One region of the Allobosea sp. OAE752 genome, then DNA from elsewhere that is predicted to be linked to it. Evidence: predicted binding sites of a transcription regulator. Region 1 holds the regulator's gene; the other holds the start of a gene.
The links. Region 1 encodes PhoB, which activates phosphate uptake and scavenging genes when phosphate is short. Its sites were predicted from a motif close to TGTCATNNANCTGTCAT; they were not measured.
Positions count from the first base shown of each region.

Region 2: the regulator PhoB is predicted to act here: its motif matches at 1,004-1,020, upstream of GGC47_RS07090 (BtaA family protein).

Region 1 covers NZ_JBNPXO010000003.1:165,588-173,121, reverse strand. Annotated here, with positions in the region: gene pstC (phosphate ABC transporter permease subunit PstC) at 133-1,104, shown strand; gene pstA (phosphate ABC transporter permease PstA) at 1,123-2,004, shown strand; gene pstB (phosphate ABC transporter ATP-binding protein PstB) at 2,044-2,850, shown strand; gene phoU (phosphate signaling complex protein PhoU) at 2,873-3,592, shown strand; gene phoB (phosphate regulon transcriptional regulator PhoB) at 3,605-4,303, shown strand; gene GGC47_RS09965 (SpoIIAA family protein) at 4,356-4,742, opposite strand; gene GGC47_RS09960 (LysR substrate-binding domain-containing protein) at 4,799-5,710, opposite strand; gene GGC47_RS09955 (amino acid ABC transporter permease) at 5,913-6,812, shown strand; gene GGC47_RS09950 (amino acid ABC transporter ATP-binding protein) at 6,809-7,534, shown strand, end outside.
Region 2 covers NZ_JBNPXO010000002.1:460,456-467,989, forward strand. Annotated here, with positions in the region: gene GGC47_RS07080 (acyl-CoA dehydrogenase family protein) at 1-345, shown strand, start outside; gene msrB (peptide-methionine (R)-S-oxide reductase MsrB) at 434-874, opposite strand; gene GGC47_RS07090 (BtaA family protein) at 1,069-2,322, shown strand; gene GGC47_RS07095 (class I SAM-dependent methyltransferase) at 2,319-2,987, shown strand; gene GGC47_RS07100 (potassium channel family protein) at 3,154-3,951, shown strand; gene GGC47_RS07105 (thioesterase family protein) at 3,968-4,525, opposite strand; gene GGC47_RS07110 (FAD-binding oxidoreductase) at 4,737-6,176, shown strand; gene GGC47_RS07115 (AsmA family protein) at 6,328-7,534, shown strand, end outside.

The sequences.
Region 1 (7,534 bases):
GCCCGACCACGCTCAGCCTTCATCCTGAGGAGCCGCCGGTCGCGGCACCGGAGGCTCTTCAGGATGAGGGCTGAGGCCGATCGAACCGGACCGGCTCGAGCAGCCTCGGCGACATTATCGGAGCCTCGCGGAATGACCGCCGTAACCGACATGAAAAGCATTCCCCCGGCACCGGTGATCCGGAAGACGCCGAAGGCGACCTTCGACCTCGTCTTCCGCAATGCGAGCTTCCTCGCGGCGCTGCTGGTGCTGGTGCTGCTCGCCGGCATCATGCTCTCGATGATCGTCGGCGGCTGGCCCGCCTTCCGCGAATTCGGCCTCGGCTTCATCACCTCCAGCGTCTGGGATACGCAGAACGAGCAGTACGGCGCCTGGCCGGCGATCGTCGGCACGCTCTCGACGGCGCTGATCGCGCTCGTCATCGGCGTGCCGCTCTCGCTCGGCATCGCCGTGTTCCTGACGCAGCTCGCCCCGCCCTGGTTCAAGCGGCCGGTCGCGACCGCGATCGAGCTGCTCGCCGCCGTACCCTCGATCATCTACGGCATGTGGGGGCTGTTCGTCTTCGCGCCGCTCTTCGCGGCCTATGTCCAGATCCCGCTCTCGAATATCGTCGAGGGCATCCCGATCGTCGGCACGGTGCTCTATTCGCGCTCGCCCTCGGGCCTCGGCATCTTCACCGCGGGCATCATCCTCGCCTTCATGATCGTGCCCTTCATCGCCTCGATCACCCGCGACATGCTGGAGCAGATCCCCTCGGTGCTGCGCGAGAGCGCCTATGGAATTGGGGCGACCACCTGGGAAGTCGTGCGCCATGTGCTGGTGCCGCAGGCCGGCGTCTCGATCATCGGCGCGATCATGCTCGGGCTCGGCCGTGCGCTCGGCGAGACGATGGCGGTGACCTTCGTGGTCGGCAACGCCAACCGGCTCTCGGCCTCGATCCTCGACCCCGGCTCGACCATAGCCTCGCGCATCGCCAACGAGTTCAACGAGGCGATGGGCCTGCAGCTCAATTCGCTGATCGCGCTGGGCTGCATCCTGTTCTTCGTCACCTTCGTCGTCCTCGTCATCGCGCGGCTGCTGGTCGCCCGGGTCAAGAAATTCTGAGGTCTGGGTCAGATGAGCATGTCCACCTCTTCCGCACCGGCCGCATCGCACATCGCCTGGGGGCGCGTGCGCCAGTCGCGCCGCACCGCCGACCGCGCGATGAAGGTCATCGCCACCGGCTTCACCTTCTGCGCCATCTTCGTGCTGTTCTGGATTCTCGGCATGCTGCTGGTGAAGGGCATCGGCGGGCTCTCGCTCGCGACCTTCACCCATGTCACGCCCGGGCCGGGCTCCGAGGGCGGCGGCCTCGCCAACGCCATCGTCGGCTCGATCGTGCTGACCTTCCTGGGCATTGCGGTGGCGACGCCGATCGGCGTGCTCGCCGGCACCTGGCTGGCGGAATACGGCCGCGGCTCCAAGCTCGCCAACATCATCCGCTTCATCAACGACATCCTGCTTTCGGCGCCGTCGATCCTGATCGGCCTGTTCGTCTACGTCATCCTGGTCGAGCCCTTCCGCGGCTATTCCGGCTGGGCCGGCGGCGTCGCGCTCGGCATCATCGCGATCCCGGTCATCGTGCGCACCACCGAGGACATGCTCAGCCTCGTGCCCGGCCCGCTGCGCGAGGCAGGCTCGGCGCTCGGCGCGCCGCCTTCCGTCGTCATCACCAGCGTGACCTGGCGCGCGGCGAAGGCCGGCATGGTCACTGGCATCCTGCTGGCACTCGCCCGCATCGCCGGCGAGACGGCGCCGCTGATCTTCACCGCGCTGAACAACAATTTCTGGTTCTCGCCCAATCTCGTCGGCGGCGTTTCCAACCTGCCGGTCACGATCTACCAGTTCGCCTCCGCCCCTTACGAGAACTGGCAGCAACTCGCCTGGGCTGGTTCGCTGATCATCACGATCTCGATCCTGCTGCTCTCGATCATCGCCCGGCGCGTCGTCGCCGGCGGCAAATAAGACTTGAATCCAGCCCGGTCGCGCCCGACCTTGAGGACCATGTCGATGCTTTCGACCCTTGAACTCTCCCCGCAGTCGCTCGATGCCGAGGCTCCCGTCCGGATCGCGGTGAAAAACCTCGATTTCTACTACGGCGAGCACAAGGCGCTGAAGAACATCAATCTCGACTTCCGTGACCGCCATGTCACGGCGCTGATCGGGCCTTCGGGCTGCGGCAAGTCGACCCTGCTGCGCATCTTCAACCGGATCTACTCGCTCTATCCGGAGCAGAAGGCGACCGGCGAGATCATGCTCGACGGACGCAACATCATCTCCAACGACGTCGATGTGAACGAGCTGCGCTCGCGCGTCGGCATGGTGTTCCAGAAGCCGACGCCGTTCCCGATGTCGATCTACGACAACGTCGCCTTCGGCATCCGCCTCTACGAGAAGCCGCCGAAGTCGGAGCTCGACGACCGCGTCGAGGGCGCACTGCGCCGCGCCGCGCTCTGGGACGAGGTCAAGGACAAGCTGAAGAGCTCCGGCATGGGCCTCTCCGGCGGCCAGCAGCAGCGCCTGTGCATCGCGCGCACCATCGCGCAGAAGCCGGAAGTGATCCTGTTCGACGAGCCGACCTCGGCGCTCGACCCGATCTCGACCGGCAAGATCGAGGACCTGCTGGAGCAGCTCAAGAGCGACTTCACCATCGCCATCGTGACGCACAACATGCAGCAGGCGGCGCGCATCTCGCAGTACACGGCCTTCATGTATCTCGGCGAGGTCATCGAGTTCGCGCCGACCAACACGATCTTCATGAACCCGGCGAAGAAGCAGACGCAGGATTACGTCACCGGCCGGTTCGGCTGAGCGGCGACGGAGGAGGAACCCCATGACCGACCATATCGTCCGCTCCTACGACGCCGATCTCGAAGGCCTTCGCCGCAGCCTCGCCGAAATGGGCGGGATGGCCGAGCGCATGCTCGGCGATGCGACCGTGGCGCTGGTGCGCCGCGACACCACGCTGGCCCAGAAGATCATCTCCGCCGATCAGCGCCTCGACAATCTCCAGCGCGAGGTCGAGGAGAAGGCGGTGCTGACCATCGCCCGGCGCCAGCCGCTGGCCAACGATCTGCGCGAGCTGATCTCCGCCATCCGCATCGCGGCGGATGTCGAGCGTGTCGGCGATCTCGCCAAGAACATCGCCAAGCGCGCCGTCGCCATCTCCGGGCAGTTCCAGCCGCCGCACCGCGCCGTGGTCGGGCTGGAGCACATCAGCCGCCTCGTTCAGGCGCAGCTCAAGGACGTGCTCGACGCCTATGCCGCCGGCAACGAGCAGAAGGCGCTCGAGGTCTGGCGCCGCGACGACGAGATCGACGCGCTCTACACCTCGCTGTTCCGCGAGCTCCTGACCTATATGATGGAAGATCCGCGCAACATCACCTTCTGCACGCATCTCCTGTTCTGCGCCAAGAACATCGAGCGCATCGGCGACCACACCACCAACATCGCCGAGACGATCCACTATCTCATCACCGGTGACTCGCTCGACGCGAACCGGCCGAAGCTCGACACGACCAATATCGAGGTCGAGGCGATCACGGGTAGCTGAGGCTAAGGAATCATGGCGGCACGCATCCTGATCGTCGAGGACGAAGAGCCTCTCACCCTGCTGCTGCGCTACAACCTCGAAGCCGAGGGCTTCGAGGTCGACAGCGTGGCGCGGGGGGACGACGCCGAACTGCATCTGCGCGACCACACGCCCGATCTGGTGCTGCTGGACTGGATGCTGCCGGGCCTTTCCGGCATCGAGCTCTGCCGCCGGCTGCGCTCGCGGCGCGACACCGAGCGGGTGCCGATCATCATGTTGACGGCGCGCGGCGAGGAGACCGAGCGGGTGCGCGGGCTCGCGACCGGCGCCGACGACTATGTCGTGAAGCCGTTCTCCCTGCCGGAGCTGACGGCGCGCATCCAGGCGCTGCTGCGCCGGGCGAAGCCCGGCCATGTCGCCGGTCTTCTGCAGGCGGGCGACCTTGAGCTCGACCGCACCACCCGGCGCGTCCGCCGCGCCGGCAGCGAGCTGCATCTGGGGCCGACCGAGTTCCGCCTGCTCGAGTTCCTGATGCAGGCACCGGGCCGCGTCTATTCCCGCGCCCAGCTCCTCGACGCCGTCTGGGGCCGGGACGTCTATATCGACGAGCGCACCGTCGACGTGCATGTCGGCCGCCTGCGCAAGGCGATCACGCCTGCCGACGCCAAGGACCCGCTCCGGACCGTGCGCGGCGCGGGCTATGCCTTCGACGAGACGTTCGCCAGAAGCTGACCGCCGCCGGAGCTGACACGCGAGCCGAGCCCCGGCTCGCAGCGCCCGTGCTTCAGGTGTCGGGGCCGCCCTCGATATCGGCGGCCCAGGCCAGCGCGGCTTCGCGCTCGGCCGGCGGGAAGGTGCGGATCTCGACGAAGGGGACCACCGGGGCGAAGAGCCGCGCGACGCGATCGAGCCAGCCCTTCTCGACGATGATCGCCTCCTTGGGGAAGCGCCTGAGTTCCCAGAGCTTGCCGAAGCTGTAGCGCGCGTCCTTCCAGGCGGCGGCGAAGGTCATGTCGTCGAAGGCGGTGATATCGGCGAGGATCGCGACCTTCTCGTGCCGGCTCAGCCGGTCTTCGACATCGGCGGCGACGCGCTCGATATCGGCCGGCTCGATGGTGCCGCTGAACGCGATGGCGAGAACATGGTCGGGAGCCGGAAGAATGGTGATCATGGCGGCCTCCTCCTGTGCCGATGTCAACGCATGGCCGGCCGGGAGGTTGCGGGCGCTCAGGCTGCTCGCGTCGCCGCGTCGAAAGCCGCGGCCTCCGTCCTCAGCCAGGCGATGAAGGCGTCGAGGCCGGGGCGCGAGGGCTGGTCCAGGCGGCGGGTCAGCCAGCAGCCGGTGACGCTGGTGAAGCCGATATCGAGCGGGTTGACCAATGCGCCCGAAGCCAGTTCCTCGGCGACATAGCAGCGTGGCGCCAGCGCGACGCCGAGCCCCGCGACCGCGGCGCGGATGATGACGGAGTAATAGCCGTATCGGACGGTATGGGCCGGCACCGCGCCGCGCAGGCCATGCGCCTCGGTGAACTCGGCCCAGAAGGCCGGCATCTGGTAATGCTGCAGCAGCGTCATCTTCTGGATGTCGGCGGCGCGGCGGAAACCGCCCATGCGCTCCAGCAATTCGGGCGCGGCGACGAGGGCGACATCGCGGCCGAACAGATAATGCGCCTCCTTGCCGGGCCAGGGCGGGGTGCCGTGGTTGATCTCGATGTCGGGCTCTTCCGTCTCGTTTTCGCTGACATAGTTGGTGAACTGGACATCGACGCCGGGATGGGCCTCGGCGAAGACGGGGAAGCGCTCCATCAGCCAGCGCTCGCCGGCGATGGCGACCATGTGCAACCGGATCGGCCGGGCGATGGCGACGCGCTCGGCCAGGCGCATCGCACCGCGTTCCATCTGCTCCAGGGCGGCCTCGGCATAGGGCAGGTAGATTGCGCCGGCCTCGGTGAGCTTGAGGCCGACCGGATTGCGCTCGAACAGCACGGTGCCGAGATGGTGCTCGAGCGACAGGATCTGCTTGGAGACCGCGCTCTGCGTCAGGTTGACGACGCCTGCGGCGCGGGCGGTCGAGCCCAGTCGCGCGACGGTGACGAAGGCGCGCATGGCGGTGGAGGAGGGCGGGGGCCGCAAGGCCATGGGTATTCCGTTTTGGACTAGGCTACCGGAGATCGTTTCGTTTGCTGGCTGCCGGGTCAAGAGGTCATTCTTACGCTTGGGGAGGAGGGGCTCGCATGAATTTGACAATCTGCCCGTGCTGCGGTGGTTTCCGCGGACCAACGGCATCGCGGTCGATGGCGCTTTCGAGAGCCGCCGGCAAGCCTGTCCGGGAGCGCCGTCGATGAGCCATGCCGTCACCTCGCCGGTCGCCAGCCGCGATCTGGCCGCGATCGCGCGACTCAGGATCGTGCCGCGTCGTTTCTATGGGCGTTGGGTCGCGGCGGCGCTCATCATCGCTGTCCTCGCCTGGATCGTCGCCGCCTTCGTCAAGGGCGACATCGCCTGGCCGGTGGTCGGGCAGTTCTTCACCGCGCCCGCGATCCTCTCCGGTCTCGGCAACACGCTGATCATGACGGTCTGCGCAATGACGCTGGGCATCGTGCTCGGGGTCGTCTTCGCGATCATGTATATGTCGCCGAACCCGGTGCTGCGCAGCGTCGCGCTGTTCTACATCTGGTTCTTCCGCGGCACGCCGCTGCTGCTGCAGCTCCTGATCTGGTTCAACCTGGCGCTGGTCTTCCCGACCATCGGCATTCCCGGGCTGTTCTCCTGGCGCACCATCGACATCATCGGTCCGTTCATGGCGACGCTGCTCGGGCTCGGCATGAACCAGGGCGCCTATACCGCCGAGGTGGTGCGCGGCGGCATCCTCTCCGTCGATACCGGGCAGACCGAAGCCGCCAAGGCGATCGGCATGACGCGGCTGACGGCGCTGCGTCGCATCGTGCTGCCGCAGGCGATGCGCGTCATCATTCCGCCGGTCGGCAACGAGGTGATCAGCATGGTGAAGCTGACCTCGGTGGCGAGCGTGATCCAGTATGCCGAGATCCTGCGCAACGCCCAGACGATCTATTTCGCCAATGCCCGCGTCATCGAATTGCTGATCGTCGCCGCCGGCTGGTATCTGCTCGTGGTGACGCTGCTGCAGATCGGGCAGTATTTCCTCGAGCGCCATTTCTCGAAGGGACGCGGCGAGAGGCGGGCGAAACGCACCGTCAAGATCGAGGAGGAGCCGGCATGAGCGCGGCGCAGAACCAGGCGGATGCGGATACCGCCATCGTCACCGTCGCCAATGTCAGCAAGTTCTTCGGCGATCTGAAGGCGCTGAACGACGTCTCGCTCTCGGTCGAGCCCGGCATGGTCCAGTGCATCATCGGGCCGTCTGGCTCGGGCAAGTCCACGCTGCTGCGCTGCATCAACCAGCTCGAGAAGATCGACCAGGGCGCGATCCGCGTCGATGGCGAACTGATCGGCTATCGCCGCGTCGGCGACGAGCTGCACGAGCTGACCGACCCGGAGATCGCGCGCCAGCGCCTCGTCACCGGCATGGTGTTCCAGCGCTTCAACCTGTTCAACCACATGACGGCGCTGCAGAACATCATCGAGGGGCCGCTCACGGTGCTGAAGCGGCCGCGCAAGGAGATCGTCGCGGATGCCATGGCGCTGCTGGAGCGTGTCGGCCTCGCCGAGAAGCGCGACGCCTATCCGAGCGAGCTCTCGGGCGGGCAGCAGCAGCGCATCGCCATCGCCAGGGCGCTGGCGATGAAGCCCAAGCTGATGCTGTTCGACGAGCCGACCTCGGCGCTCGATCCCGAGCTCGTCGGCGAGGTGCTGAACGTGATGCGCGACCTCGCCGCCAGCGGCATGACGATGATCGTCGTCACCCATGAGCTCGGCTTCGCGCGAGAGGTGGCGAACGACGTCGTCTTCATGGACAAGGGCGAGATCGTCGAGCGCGGCACG
Region 2 (7,534 bases), on a different contig from region 1:
TGCCTGGACGTGCTGCGTTCGCTGGCGCGCGAGGAGGGCGCTGTCGATGTATTGCGGGCGGAGCTGATGGCGGCTGCGGGCGCGGACCGGGGCTACGATGCGGCTTTAAAACGGCTGGAAGGCGAGTTGCCGGAGATGATGCGCAATGAGGGGCAGGCGCGGCGATTGACCGAGAAGCTGGCGTTGATGCTGCAGGGCTCGTTGCTGTTGCGTTTCGCGCCGGCCGCGGTGGCGGATGCCTTCATCGCGACGCGGCTGGATGGTGGCTGGTCGGGACAGTTCGGCGATCTGCCGCCGGGCGTCGACGCTGCGGCGCTGGCGCGGCGGGCGGTACCGGCTGCTTGAAACGTCATGCCGGGCTTGACCCGGGCATCTCTTCATCGCTTTTCCGTCACGAGATGCTCGGGTCGAGCCCGGGCATGACGCGAATGCCTCAAGCTGCTTCCGGCTCGAACGTCATCGCCTCGCCATTGATGCAGTAGCGCAGTCCGGTCGGGGGCGGGCCGTCCGGAAAGACGTGGCCGAGATGGCCGCCGCAATTGGCGCAATGGACCTCGACCCGATGCATGCCGTGGCTGTGATCCTCGCTGGCGCCCACCGCACCTTCCAGCGGTTGGTCGAAGCTCGGCCAGCCGGTGCCGCTCTCAAACTTCTTGCCCGATTTGAACAGCTTCTGGCCGCAGCCGGCGCAGGAGAAGGTGCCGGCGCGCTTCTCGTAGTTGAGCGCGCAGGAACCCGCCCGCTCGGTGCCGTGGCCGCGCAGGATGCGATACTGCTCGGGTGTCAGGCGCGCGCGCCATTCGGCGTCCGTGAGCTGGAAGGGGAAGGTTTCGGCCTGCTTCTTCTCGGCGCCGAACATGCTCGTCAGACCCATGATGATCTCCTTCTCGGCGGATGGCTCGCGATGCCATCGGCTCGGTCCGGCCCAATATGGCTTTTCGGCCGCCGATTTTCAGCCCCCTCGGCGCTGGACCCTGCTTCACGATAGCGGCAGCGCGGGCCCCGTCACCGGACCGTCATGCGACTCCTCTAGTCGGCTCGCCACCTTGAAAGGGGAGGCGGGAACCAGTGACGCAATCGGCACGGACGGTTCGGCGGACGACAACGCTGGGCCTCAGCACAGCGGTCCAGCGCAGCAAACGGCTCTCCAAGGCGGGCCTGCTGGAATGGATGTTCACCCGCGCCTTCTCGGGGCTCGTCTATCCGCAGATATGGGAAGACCCTGTCGTCGACATGGCGGCGCTTGCGCTCAAGGCGGACGACCATGTCGTCGCGATCGCGTCCGGCTCCTGCAACGTCCTGTCCTATCTGACCGCGGCGCCGATCCGCGTCAGCGCGGTCGATCTCAACGGTGCCCATATCGCGCTGGGGCGGCTGAAGCTCGCGGCGCTGGGGCGCATGACGGATTACTCGACCTTCCGCCGCTTCTTCGGCGCGGCCGACCGCCGCGAGAATGTCGCCTTCTACGATGGCGAGATCGCGCCGCATCTCGACGCTGTCTCGCGCGGCTACTGGGAGGGGCGCGGCCTCGGCGGGCGCCGCCGGATCAACCTCTTCGCCAACGGCTTCTACCGCTACGGGCTGCTCGGCCGCTTCATCGGCACCGGCCATCTGCTGGCGCGATTGCTCGGCGGCAATCCCCGCGCGATGTTGGCCGCGCGCGATCTCGCTGAGCAGCGGCAGCTTTACGACCGGCATCTCGCGCCGATGTTCGAGCGCAGGCTGGTGCGCTGGCTGGTGCGCCAGCCGGCCTCGCTCTACGGCCTCGGCATTCCGCCGGCCCAGTACAAGGCGCTCGCGGCCGATGGCGAGGACGGCATCCTCGGCGCGCTGCGGCTCAGGCTCGAGCGCCTCGCCTGCGGTTTCGACCTGAAGGACAATTATTTCGCGCAGCAGGCCTTCGGACGCCGCTACGGCGAAGGGGCGGATGCGGTGCTGCCACCCTATCTCCAGCCGCAGAATTTCGAGACCGTGAAGGCCCGGGCCGGTGCGGTCGGCTATCGCCAGAGCGCGATCACGGCCTTCCTGGAAGACCAGCCGGCGAAGAGCTGCGACGCCTATGTGCTGCTCGATGCGCAGGACTGGATGAACGATGCCGACCTCACGGCGCTGTGGTCGCAGATCACGCGCACGGCCAAGCCGGGCGCAAGGGTGATCTTCCGGACCGCGGCCGATGAGCGATTGCTGCCGGGCCGCGTGCCGGCCGCGATCCTCGATCAATGGCGCTATGACGAGGCCCGCAGCCGCGATCTCTGCCGCCAGGACCGCTCCGCGATCTATGGCGGCTTCCATCTCTACACCCTGCCGGGGCAGGCGGCGTGAGCGCTGCCGGGGCGACGGGCTCGGCCGCGGGGCTGATGGACCGGATCTACCGGCATCAACGTCATATCTACGACGCCAGCCGCAAATTCTACCTGCTTGGCCGCGACCAGCTGATCGAGGGGCTCGCGCCCCCGGCCGGCGCGTCGATCCTGGAGATCGGCTGCGGCACCGGGCGCAACCTGATCAAGATCGCCCGGCGCTATCCAGACTGTGAGTGCTATGGGCTCGACGTCTCCGCCGAGATGCTGGCGACGGCCCGGGCTTCCGTCGCGCGCGCCGGGCTCACCGGCCGGATCAGGCTGGCGCAGGCCGACGCGACCGATTTCGACCCGCAGGCGCTGTTCGGGCGGCCGGGCTTCGACCGCATCGTCATTTCCTATGCGTTGTCGATGATCCCGCCCTGGCAGCCGGTGGTGGCGGAGGCGCTGCGGCGGCTCGCTCCGGGCGGTTCGCTGCATATCGTCGATTTCGGCGACCAGGCCGGTTTGCCGAGCGCGTTCAAGAACGTGCTGTCGCGCTGGCTCGCGCTGTTCCATGTCGCGCCGCGGGAGGACCTGCCGGCGGTCATGCGCGAGCTGGCGCAAGCGGCCGGGGCCGATTGCCGGGTGAGTGCGCCCTATCGCGGCTATGCGGTGCATGCGGTTGCGGAGATGCCGCGCGGCTAGGGCATTTCGCGTCTGGCCGGACCAGCGTCATCGCGAGGAGCGAAGCGACGAAGCGATCCAGGGGCTGGGCCGAGCCGTTCCACCCAATCCCCCGGGATTGCTGCGCTGCGCGCGCAATGACGAGGGTTCTTGGCGGCTGGCTTCGCGACCCGCTATCGTCCCTGGAATGGAAAGCGCCGATCCCCGACGGCCCGAGAGCCGGTTCGATACATTCCGAGACCGGCTGCGCCAGCTCTATCACGGCCGCTCGCCGACCGCGCTGCGCTTCCGGCTTGCGGTGACGATCGTCGATCTCCTGATCATCGCTTTCTTTATCGCGACGCCGGTCCTGCGGGACGCCTCGACGTTCCTCTGGATCGACTATTCGGTCGCCGTCATCGTGGTTCTGGAAATCGCCGCGCGGTTCCTGGCGTCCTCGAACATGCCGAGGCTCCTGCGCCAGCCGGCGGTCATTCTCGACCTGTTCATTCTGGTGACGCTGCTGGCACCCCAGTGGCTGGAGAATTTCGGCTTTCTGCGCATCCTGCGGCTGTGGTCGCTTTCGCAGAAGGGGGTCATCTGGGCGCAATTGCGCAGGACTCCCTACCGCGACTGGGAGAACGTCGCCCGCGCGCTGATCAACATCCTGACCTTTCTCTTCGTGGTCACGGGCTTCGTCTTCACCTTCTTCTTCCGCGAAGCCGGCGGCCTGGCGGGCTATGTCGATGCGCTCTACTTTACCGTCGCGACGGTGACGACCACTGGCTTCGGCGACATCACCTTGCCGGGCACCGCAGGCAAGTTGACCTCGATCATCGTGATGATCGTCGGGATTTCCCTGTTCGTGAAGCTGGCGCAGGCGCTGGTGAGGCCCAACAAGGTGACCTTCCCATGCCCTGAATGCGCGCTGCAACGGCATGAGCTGGACGCGGTCTACTGCAAGGCCTGCGGTCACAAGCTCAAGATTCCCGACGACAGTGACTGAGCGCTGCCCGCGCCGTTCAATGCCGGGTTTCGGTCTCGGGCTCGGCCTGATCCTCGACCTGGATCGCACGCTTTTCCGGCATGCCGATGATGCGGCCGATCGTGGCCGGCAGCGGCATCATGCTGTGAGCCGCCTTCATCAGGGCGAGATTGGCGAGGATGTCGGGCGGGAAGGGCGTCACCCGGCGATGGACCATGTCGACATGCAGCGACATGTTCTCGCTGGTGGCGGCGAGCCAGCCTTCATTGGCGTGGCGCATCTCGAGATAGTAATGCAGCCGCTTGTCGTCGAAGGCGATGAGCTGGGCCGTGACGCGGACGAAATCGCCCTCGGTCAACTCGCGCTTGTAGAGGACGTGGCATTCGGCCGTGAAGGTCGAGGCATGGCGCGTCTCGACATAGTCGCGGGTCAGGCCCACGAGCGAGAAAACCTCGTCCACCGCCCGGTCGAACAGCACATGGTAATAGGCCATGTTGAGATGGCCGTTATAGTCGATCCATTGCGGCTCGACGCGCATGGCCGACGAGACGAAGGGTGCGAAGAACAGCGCCGGGGCGCGCGTCTCGTTTTTCATCCGCGCCTCCCTGTCCAGCGCTTCGTTCAAGGCATGGCAGCGTAATTTGTACTGCCCATCCGGCGGTTGCGTGTTCTACTGTGCATCGGCCCTGCCCGGTGCCAGGAGTCTGGCGCGGGCAGAAAACGACCACACCGGAACGATCTCGTAATCGTAACCGGTGGCGAAACCGATCTGTTCCAACTCTAAGCGCCAAAACCGGATGTTGACAATGAGCCTGCCCGCCGCGTCGCTTCCCGAAACCTTCAGCGCCGCCGCCGTGCTGCCTCCCTCGCGGGAAGCCGTCGAGACCGTGACGCGGGCGCTCGCCGCGCGCTTCGGCAACCGGTTGGTGACCAGTCTCGCGGTGCGCCAGCAGCACGGCCATACGCTGACCTGGATTCCGAACCAGGCGCCGGACGCGGTGGTGTTTCCGCAGAGCACGGAAGAGGTTTCGGAGATCGTGAGGCTCTGCGCCGCGCATGGCGTGCCGGTCATCGCCTTCGGTACCGGCACTTCGCTGGAAGGCCATGTCAACGCGCCCTTCGGCGGCGTCTGCATCGACATGTCGCAGATGAAGCGGATCGTCGCCGTCCATGCGGAGGATCTCGACGTGGTGGTCGAGGCGGGCGTCACCCGCAAGGAGCTCAACGAGCATCTGCGCGACCAAGGCCTGATGTTCCCGATCGATCCCGGCGCCGACGCCTCCATCGGCGGCATGGCGGCGACGCGCGCCTCCGGCACCAATGCGGTGCGCTACGGCACGATGAAGGACAATGTGCTGGCGCTGAAGGCGGTGATGGCTGACGGCTCGATCGTCCAGAGCTCGACGCGGGCCCGCAAGACCTCGGCCGGCTACGACCTCACCCGGCTCCTCGTCGGCTCGGAAGGCACGCTCGGCATCATCACCGAGGTCACGCTGAAGCTGCACGGCATCCCGGAGGCGATCGCGGCGGGCGTCTGCCCGTTCCCGTCGGTGAAGGCGGCCTGCGATGCGACGATTCTGACCATCCAGACCGGCCTGCCGGTCGCGCGCATCGAATTGCTCGACGATGTGATGATCCGCGGCGTCAACCTGCACGCCAAGCTCGGCCTGCCGGAGACGACGATGCTCTTCGTCGAGTTCCATGGCACGGAAGCAGGCGTTGCCGAGCAGTCTGAGCGCTTCGGCGAGATCGCGGCGGAATATGGCGGCGGTCCCTTCGAGTGGGCGACCAAGGCCGAGGACCGCTCCAAGCTCTGGCAGGCGCGCCATGATGCCTATTGGGCGGCGAAGGCGCTTCGGCCCGGCTTCGACTCGGTTGCGACCGATGTCTGCGTGCCGATCTCGCGACTGGCCGAATGCGTCGAGGAGACCAAGCGGGACATCGAGGAATCCGGGCTGATCGCGCCGATCGCCGGCCATGTCGGCGACGGCAATTTCCACACGCAGCCGCTGGTCGATCTCAACGACAAGGCCGAGGTCGAGCGGGTGCAAGCCTTCATCGATCGGCTGGTGAAGCGTGCGCTGACGATGGGCGGGACCTGCACGGGCGAGCACGGTGTCGGCCAGAAGAAGATCAAGTATCTCGAGCAGGAGCATGGGCCGGAGGCGGTCGCGGTGATGCGCACGATCAAGCGTGCGCTCGACCCGCAGAACATCCTCAATCCCGGCAAAATCGTCGTTCTGTGACATCGCCGCCGCTTGCGCCGCCCGCGGGCTTCGCCGAAATGTCGTGATCTCGCCGCGACTTGCCGTCATTCTGCTGACAGCTTGATCGTGCATGGCGGCGCCGGTTCGGCCGGCACCGCCCGCTGGTTGCGAAAGGGGCAGAAAGCGGACGTTGCGTGAAACTCTGACAGTTCTCGCCGCCTTGCTGGTGCTGGCGCTGCTGGCGGCCCTGGTCGGCCCCGGCTTCGTCGACTGGCGCGCCTATCGCTCGCAGGTCGAGGCAAGGCTGAGCGAGGCGCTCGGCGTCGAGACGCGTGTCGGGGGCGATATCCGCCTGCGCCTCTTGCCCTCGCCGCGGATCACGCTGGGAGATCTGCGGATCGGCGCGCCGGGCGAGGCGAGTTCGGCGACGGTCGAGAACGCCACTGTCGAGCTCGCTCTGGCCTCGCTGGCGCGGGGCGAGTTCCATTTCTCGGAAGCGCGCTTCGACGGCGCCATATTGTCCCTGTCGCTCGATCCGAACGGCGCGATCCGCCTGCCGGAGCGCAGCGGCGCCGGCTTGCCGGCACAGGCCAGCCTCGAACGATTGACGATCAGCCGCTCGGCGGTGATCTGGCGCGATCCGGGCAAGGCGCCGGTGACGATCGCTCCCGTGGCCGCCGAGGTTTCGGCGGTGAGCCTCGCCGGGCCCTGGCGTTTCGAGGGCGAGGTGGCGGGCAACTCGCTGCGCATCACCACCGGCGAGATGGATGAGGGCGGCCGGCTTCGGGCCAAGGCGTTCCTCACCGGCGACAATCTGCAGTTCAATTTCGACGGGGCGCTGCTCTTTCCACGCCAAGGCGGCGGCAGCGTCGGAGCCGAGGCGGACGGGCTGTTCAACCTGTCGCCCGGCGGGGCGGTCGCGCTGTCCGGCCGGCTGCGTGGCGGCAGCCGCCAGCTCGACCTCGCCGGGCTGACGCTGGACCTTGCCGGCGGCGCGGCGCGGCTGGAAGGCGAGGGGCAATATCTCCCGCCCGGCGGTACGGGCTCGCTCGCGCTCAGGGCCCGGCGGCTCGATGCCGATGCGCTGGCGACGGCGCTTGCCGAGCGCAAGGGCTTCATGCAGGCGCTGCAGGGCCTGCCGGGCAGCCTCGACATCAGCCTCGACCTCGACCAGATGATCTGGCGCGGCGAGGATTTCTCGGCTCTCGCTCTACGCGGGAAGTTGCACGATCAGGGCCTCTCCGACGCCACCGCCTCGCTGCGCGTCGCGGGCGCGCTGGTCGGCGCCAGCGGCAGCGCGAGCGAAACGGAGGTTTCCGCGCGGCTCACGGTCAAGGCCGATGATGCGCGCCGCGTCGCGCTGGTGCTGTCGCGCAACGGCCTCGATCCCGCACTGG